DNA from 2 places in the Cellulomonas sp. H30R-01 genome. Region 1 is predicted to be linked to the other one. Evidence: predicted binding sites of a transcription regulator. Region 1 holds the regulator's gene; the other holds the start of a gene.

Evidence for each region. The regulator HrcA, encoded in region 1, represses chaperone genes, less so after heat shock. The targets are predictions, from matches to a motif close to TTNGCACTCGNNNNNNNCGAGTGCNAA.
Region 2: a site for HrcA is predicted at 1,959-1,985, ahead of groES (co-chaperone GroES). Genes of this name have one in related genera too.

Annotation. Positions count from the first base shown of each region.
Region 1 covers NZ_CP048210.1:1,950,342-1,954,348, reverse strand. Annotated here, with positions in the region: gene GXP71_RS08705 (hypothetical protein) at 211-1,293, shown strand; gene GXP71_RS08700 (DUF3097 domain-containing protein) at 1,360-2,217, opposite strand; gene hrcA (heat-inducible transcriptional repressor HrcA) at 2,346-3,371, shown strand; gene dnaJ (molecular chaperone DnaJ) at 3,439-4,007, shown strand, end outside.
Region 2 covers NZ_CP048210.1:2,487,252-2,491,258, forward strand. Annotated here, with positions in the region: gene GXP71_RS11040 (MerR family transcriptional regulator) at 1-871, opposite strand, end outside; gene GXP71_RS11045 (WhiB family transcriptional regulator) at 1,132-1,428, shown strand; gene groES (co-chaperone GroES) at 1,526-1,822, opposite strand; gene GXP71_RS11055 (class I SAM-dependent methyltransferase) at 2,076-3,263, shown strand; gene GXP71_RS11060 (glutamate--cysteine ligase) at 3,263-4,007, shown strand, end outside.

The DNA.
Region 1 (4,007 bases):
GCAGGGCCGGCCGGGACGTGGCGGGCCTGGTGGCCGCGTGCCTCCCCACGTCAGGGGCGGGGAAGGCAGCGCGAGCCTACCGACCCGGGGGCACGCGCGCCCAGGGTTCACCCGGAGGTGAGATGTCCGGTGCGCCCGGTTCCTTGACATGCCGTGCGCCGCGCCGATTCGATCCGAAGGGGCGACTCGGCCCGCGACAGGAGGCGACGCATGAGCGAGAACCCCGGCGGAGAGCGCCGCGACGACGACCAGCGGCCCGACGTGCCGCTCGACAAGCCCACGCCCTCGCAGCCGGAGGCCACGCCGCCCGCGGGGGATGCGTCCCCGCCGCCGCCGGCACCCGGGCCTGGCGCCTCCCCGCCGCCGCCCGCACCTACGCCCGGCGCCTCCCCGCCGCCGCCCGCACCTGCGCCCGGCGGCTACCCGCCGCCACCCGCCGCGCAGGGCTCCTACCCGCCCCCGCCGTCCGGGACGCCCGGGTACGGCCAGACGCCTCCGCCGGGCGGCTACCCGCCTCCGCCGGGCGGCTACCCGCCTCAGCCGGGGGGCTACCCGCCGCCGGCGGGCTATCCGGCACCGGCGGGCTACGGGGCGCCGTCGGCCACCGCGCCGATCGGCGAGTCGCTGCAGTACGGCTGGCAGAAGTTCACGACGAACGGCGGCGTCTTCGTCGCGGCCACGCTGATCTGGCTGGCCGTCGCCGCGGTCGTCGTCTTCCTCGTCACCCTGGTGTTCGGCGGACTGTCGGCGCTCGCGGACCCCGACGGGGACGGCGTCTCGAACGGGATGGGGCTGGGCTTCTCGTTCGGCTTCGTCGTCGTCTACACCGTCGCGTGGCTGGTGGCGTACCTCGTCCAGGCCGCGTTCGTGCGGGTGTCGCTCAACCTCACGTACGGCCGCCCGGTCGCGCTCGGCGACTTCTTCCGCTTCGAGAGCTCGGGCCCGGTGGTCCTGACGGCGTTGCTGCTGGCGGCTGTCAACCTCGTGGTGGGGCTCGTGGCGTGGATCCCGCTGATCGGCTGGCTCGTGAGCGTCGCGGCGAACCTGCTCGTGCTGTTCACGCTGTGGTTCGTCATCGACAAGCAGCTGAGCCCGGTCGACGCGCTGCGGTCGAGCATCCGGCTCGTCACCTCGAACCTCGCGACGACGATCCTGTTCTACCTGGTGGGCGGCGCGATCATCTGGGCGGGCGCGATCCTGTGCGGCGTCGGCCTGCTGGTCGCCGTCCCGGTCGTGCTGGTCGCGACGTCGTACCTGTACCGGCGCCTGCTCGGCGAGCCGATCGCGCCCTGATCGCGCCGTGACCGCGCGCCACGAGCGTGCGACGCCTCGCCCGGGACCGCGCCGGGCGGGGCGCCGTCATGCCGTGACGAAGTCGATGAGCTCCTCCACCCGGCCGAGCAGGCTCGGCTCGAGGTCGGCGTAGGTGCGGACGGTCCCGAGGATCCGCTTCCACGCGTGCGCGACGTCGGCCTGGTCCGCGGCGGGCCAGCCGAGCTCGCGCAGGATGCCGTGCTTCCACTCGGTGCCGCGCTCGATCGTGGGCCAGCGCTCGAGGCCGAGGCGCTGCGGGCGGACCGCCTGCCACACGTCGACGTACGGGTGCCCGAGGACGAGCACGGTCCCGGCGGGCGCGGACCGCGTGACCTCCGCGGCGATCCGGCCCTCCTTGGACCCGGGCACCAGGTGGTCGACCAGCACGCCGAGGCGGCGTCCGGGGCCGGGCGCGAACGCGCGCACCGCGTCGGACAGGTGGTCGACACCGTCGAGCAGCTCGACGACGACGCCTTCGAGGCGCAGGTCGTCGCCCCACACCTTCTCGACGAGCTCGGCGTCGTGCTTGCCCTCGACCCAGATGCGGCTGCCGCGCGCGACGCGGGCCTGCGCGCCGCGCACCGCGCGCGACCCGGAGGCGGTCCGGGTCGGGGCGGCGGGCGCGGTCGCGCGGACGGGGGCGGTGAGCGCGACGGGCTCGCCGTCGACCCAGAACCCGGGCCCGAGCGGGAACGTGCGCGTCCGGCCGCGCCGGTCCTCCAGGACGACGACGTGCATGCCGCCCGACTTCTCGACGCGGACGACCGCGCCGACCCACCCCGTCGTCACCTCCTCGACCACGAGGCCGACGTCGGCGGCCTGCGGCCGTGACGTGCGGGCCGGGCGGTGGTGGGAGGAGCCGGAGCCCCCGAGCACGTCCGAGCCGTAGCGGTCCTGAGTCACGCGCGGCACTCTAGGGCGCCGGTGCACGCGCCGGTGGAACGTCGGGGGCGCGGCGTAGGATTGGCACTCGTGCACGGCGAGTGCTACCCGTGGCCGCATGGCCCGGGACCGACGCGGGGGAGGCGAGAGTGAGCGAGGACCGTCGGCTGGACGTGCTGCGCGCGATCGTCGAGGACTACGTCGCGACGCGTGAGCCGGTCGGGTCGCGCGCGCTCGTCGAGCGGCACGCGCTGGGCGTGTCGCCCGCGACGATCCGCAACGACATGGCGGCGCTCGAGGACGCCGGGTACATCGCGCAGCCGCACACGTCGGCCGGACGCGTCCCGACGGACAAGGGCTACCGCCTGTTCGTGGACCGGCTCACGACGGTCAAGCCGATGTCCGCGGCCGAGCGGCGCGCGATCGGCGAGTTCCTCGACCACGCGGTGGACCTCGACGACGTCGTCGACCGCGCGGTGCGACTCATCGCGCAGCTCACCGGGCAGGTCGCGGTCGTGCAGTACCCGTCGTTGCGGCGCTCGGCGCTGCGGCACGTCGAGCTCGTCACCGTCGGCGCCCGGCACCTGCTCGTCGTCCTCATCACGGACACGGGCCGCGTCGAGCAGCGCACGCTCGAGCAGGACCACGACGTCGACGAGGCCGTCGTGGCGCAGCTGCGCGCGCGGCTCAACGTGGCCGCGACCGGTCGCCGTCTGTCGGAGCTCCCCGACGCGTTCCGCGAGCTGCACGACGCGTTCGCGCCGCAGGACGCGCCGCTGGTGCGTCAGGTCGTCGCGCTGGTCGAGGAGACGCTGGCGCAGGAGAGCGAGGAGCGCGTCGTGCTGGCCGGCACCGCGAACCTCGCCCGCGGCGGCGGCGTCGACTTCGCGCACTCGATCGGCCCGGTGCTCGAGGCGCTCGAGGAGCAGGTCGTCCTGCTGCGCCTGCTGTCCGAGATGGCAGAGGACCAGGCCGCGGTCAGCATGCGGATCGGGCGCGAGACGCAGCACGACGGCCTGCTGGAGACGAGCTTCGTCACGACGGGCTACGGCGACGAGAGCGGTGCGGTCGTCGCTCGCGTCGGCTCGCTCGGCCCGTTGCGCATGGACTACCCCGGGACGATGACCGCCGTGCGCGCCGTCGCCCGCTACCTGACCCGCATCCTCGCCGGATGAGCCCGCTGCGGCGTCCCCGGCCCGTCCCCACCGCGTGCCTGAGCACAGGAAGCGAGCGCACCCTCACGTGACCGACTACTACGAGATCCTCGGCGTCCCGCGCGACGCGTCGCCGGAGCAGATCAAGAAGGCGTACCGGAAGCTCGCGCGCGAGCACCACCCCGACGTCGCCGGCAGCGACTCCGCGTCCGAGGAGCGCTTCAAGGACGTCTCGCGCGCGTACGACGTGCTGTCCAACCCCGAGAAGCGCCGCGCGTACGACCTCGGTGCCGACCCGGCGTCGCCCGGCGGCGGCATGGGCGGCGGCTTCGGCTTCCAGGACATCTTCGAGACGTTCTTCGGCGCGGCCGCGGGTGCGGGCGCGCAGCGCGGACCGATCCCTCGCGCGCGTCGCGGCCAGGACGCGCTCGTGCGCCTCGACCTCGACCTCACCGAGGTGACGTTCGGAGCGCACAAGGAGGTGCCGGTCGACACGGCCGTGCTGTGCCCGACGTGCGGCGGCTCGTGCTGCCGTCCCGGTACGTCGCCGCGCACGTGCGAGGTCTGCCACGGCCGTGGCTCGGTGCAGCGCGTCGCGCGGTCGTTCCTCGGCCAGGTGATGACGACCCAGCCGTGCGCCGCGTGCCACGGGTTCGG
Region 2 (4,007 bases), 540 kb from region 1:
GCCGCTCGACGGGCACGAGGCGCTGCGCGCTGTCGGGGAGCATGACGAACTGCGGCAGGTCGGGCCGGTCCTGCGCGAGCCGGACCACGACCTCGAGCTCGGGCTCGGTGCGGCGCCCGACGGTGACCACGGCGCGCGCACGCGTCATCGCGACGAGCTCCGACGCGTGGTGCGGGGTCACGGGCCCGCCGACGAGCCGGCCGTCGACCCCGCTCTCGACGAGGGCGCCGGCCAGCGCGTGCGCGACGAGCGGCCGCTCCTCCCCCGGCGGCACGAGGACGAGGACGACCGGGCTGCCCGGGGTGGGCGGGGCGACGGTCGCGTCGCGCAGCGCGGCGGACGCGGCGGCGCGGACGGTGAGCGCGGCGTCGACCCCGGGGCGGTCCACGACGGTCCGGCGGGCGAGCTGCGTGAGCGCGGGCTCGACGAGGTCGGTCCACCACCGGGCGACCGCGCCGGGTGCGCCGGGGGCGAGGGCGAGCAGGCGGGCGCAGCGGTCGGCGTCGTCCGCGAGCGCGGCGTCGACGACGGCGGTGGGGCTCGCGTCGGGGTGCGGGGCGACGGGACGGACGCGGTGGCCGTGCTCGGCGGACACGTCGGTCGCGAGCGCGAGGCGCGCGGCCTCACCGGGGGCGACGCCCTCGAGCGTGAGGCGTCGCATGACGAGGAGTCGCTCGACGTCGGTCGCGCTGTACCGCCGGTGCGCGCCGGCGGAGTGCTCCGACGGTCCGAGCCCGTAGCGCCGGTCCCACGTGCGCAGCGTCGCCGGCGCGACGCCGAGCCGGCGCGCGACGGCCGCGACGGCGAGCGCGGGCGCTCCCGCGTCGGGCGCCGTGGCCGTGGGCGTCGACACGTCCTCGTCGGCGGGCATGACGCGATTGTGCCAGTGCTGCTGGGGTCATCGTGCGGTGACGACGACGGCGCGCGGACGGACCGCGCCAGCCGACCTGGGCGTCTGCTCAGAAGCGCGTCATCACACGATCGTGCGAAGCAGTCTTGAACAACTTCTGGCGCGGTTGTAGCGTTCAGCCCATCGCACCACCCGCACCACCGTGCGGGGTGCCTGACAACCGAGCTACCGAGCGCGCTGGAGCCCACGGCCCGCCGACTCGGAATGACTGAGGAGGACGCATGGCGGAGATCTCGCGGTTGCCCGGACCGGTGATGGACCTGTGGGAGTGGCAGTTCGAAGGCGCCTGCCGCGACGCCGACCAGGACCTCTTCTTCCACCCCGAGGGCGAGCGTGGGTCGGCGCGCCGGCGCCGCGCGGAGGCGGCCAAGGCCATCTGCGCGACGTGCCCGGTGCTCAAGGAGTGCCGTGAGCAGTCGCTCGCGGTGCGCGAGCCCTACGGCGTGTGGGGCGGCCTCTCGGAGGACGAGCGGGCCGCGATCCTGGCGCAGCGCAGCGGTCGTCGCGCGGTCGTCTGACCCGCAGACCCACGAGACGACGAAGGCCCCCGACCAGCAGGTCGGGGGCCTTCGTGGTGCCCGGCACCGTCAGCGACGGACGCCGGGCACCGTCAGATCACTTGACGACGACCGCGAGGATGTCGCGGGCCGAGAGGATGAGGTACTCCTCGCCGGCGTACTTGACCTCGGTGCCGCCGTACTTCGAGTAGATCACCTTGTCGCCGACGGCCACGTCGAGCGGGATCCGGTTGCCGTTGTCGTCGACACGGCCCGGACCCACGGCCAGGACCTCGCCCTCCTGGGGCTTCTCCTTGGCACTGTCCGGGATGACGAGACCCGAGGCCGTCGTCGTCTCCGCGTCGAGCGTCTTGACGACGATCCGGTCCTCGAGGGGCTTGATGGAGACCGACACAGCGGACCTCCCCTTCGCATGTGAGTCGTGTTCGAGCTGTCCGAGCGCACCGACTCACGTCGTCGCGGGTGCCGTGACCAGGTGCGCAGCTGGCACACTCGCCAGGAGAGTGCCAGCTCCTCACTCTAGGAACGCGTTAGCACTCGGTCAAGGCGAGTGCCAACGAGCGGTCGTGGCACGGACGTGCCGGAGGTGGCAGGTCGGGCCGCTCGGCCCGTCGTGCGGGCGGTCGGGCCGTGCAAGGATCGCCCGCATGGACGCCGCCGGCCTCAGCGCGCTGCTCAGCCCCCAGGGATGGGCGCTGCTCTCGGCGCTCCCGCCGTACGACGAGCAGCGGACCATGGCGCTGTCCGCGCGCCTGCACGCCGAAGGGCTCGACCCGGCCCTCGTCGCCGCCGCGCTCACGCAGTCCCGGCTGCGCGCGCGGGCCCGCGCGAAGCTCGGCGACTTCGCCGACGGCATGCTCTTCACCGCCGCGGGCCTCGAGCAGGCCACGCGGCTCACGGTCGCGGCGCACCACGCCCGCCGGTACCGCGACGCCGGCAGCACGCGGGTCGCCGACCTCACGTGCGGGATCGGCGCCGACGCGATGGCGTTCGCCGGCATGGGGCTCGCCGTGCTCGCGACCGACGTCGACGAGGCCACCGCCGCGATCGCCACCGTCAACCTGCGGCACTTCCCCGACACCGAGGTGCGGCACGCCGACGGGCTCACGCTCGACCTCGTCGCCGAGGGCGTCGACGGGGTGTACGCCGACCCCGCGCGGCGCACGTCGTCGGGCAGCCGCGTGTTCGACCCCGCCGCGTACGCGCCGCCGCTCGACGCCGTCCTCGCGCTGCGCGACCGCGTCCCCGCGCTCGGGCTCAAGCTCGGCCCGGGGGTCCCGCACTCGGCGCTCCCGGCCGACGCGCACGCGCAGTGGGTGTCCGTCGACGGCGACGTCGTCGAGGTCGGGCTCTGGTTCGGCCCGCTCGCGCCCGAGGGCCCCGGGCGGTCGGCGCTCGTGCTGTCGGGGACGACGGCGCACACCCTGAGCACCGGTCCCGACGGGCCCGCGCACGCCGCGGCCGGCCCCGTGGCCGCGTACCTCTACGAGCCCGACGGCGCCGTCATCCGCGCCGGGCTGGTCGGCGACGTCGCCCACCGGGTGCGCGGGACGCTCGTCGACCCCACGATCGCCTACGTGACGTCCGACGAGCTGCACGACGAACCCGTCGCCACCGCGTACCGCGTGCTCGACACCCTGCCGTTCGGCCTCAAGCGGCTGCGCACGTACCTGCGCGAGCGCGGCGTGGGGCGGCTGACCATCAAGAAGCGCGGCACGGCCGTCGTGCCCGAGCAGCTCCGCAAGCAGCTCGACCTGCGCGGCGACGCCGACGCCACCGTCGTCCTGACCCGCGTCGCCGGGCACCAGCAGGTGCTCGTCGTGGAGCGCGTCTGATGGCCGCGCCCGTCACGCTCCCGTTCGCGCGGTCCGCGCGGTCGAGCGTCGGGCTCGAGTGGGAGGTCGCGCTCGTCGACGCCGACTCGGGCGACCTGCGGCAGGCCGCCCAGGCGATCTTCGACACCGTGCGGCCGACCGACGGGTCCGAGCACCCGCACATCAAGCAGGAGCTGCTGCTCAACACCGTCGAGGTCGCGTCGGGCGTGTGCCGGACCGTCGGGGAGGCGGGCGCCGACCTGCGCCGCGCGCTCGACGAGGTCGCCGCGGCCGCCGAACCGCTGCGCATCCAGCTCATGGGCGGGGGGACGCACCCCTTCGCGAACTGGGCGCAGCAGAAGGTCACCGACAAGCAGCGCTACGCGACGCTCATCGACCGCACGCAGTGGTGGGGCCGGCAGATGCTCATCTACGGCGTGCACGTGCACGTCGGCATCGAGGACCGCGACAAGGTGCTGCCGCTGTCCCGCGCGATGCTCACGGTGTTCCCGCACCTGCAGTCGCTGTCCGCGTCGTCGCCGTTCTGGGGCGGCAAGGACACCGGGTACGCGTCCAACCGCGCGCTGCTGTTCCAGCAGCTGCCGACCGCCGGTCTGCCGTTCGGGTTCGAGCGGTGGGAGCAGCTCGAGCAGTACGTCGGCGACATGATGCACACCGGCGTCATCGACCAGTTCGACGAGGTGCGGTGGGACGTCCGCCCGTCGCCGCGGTTCGGGACGCTCGAGATGCGCGTGGCCGACGGTG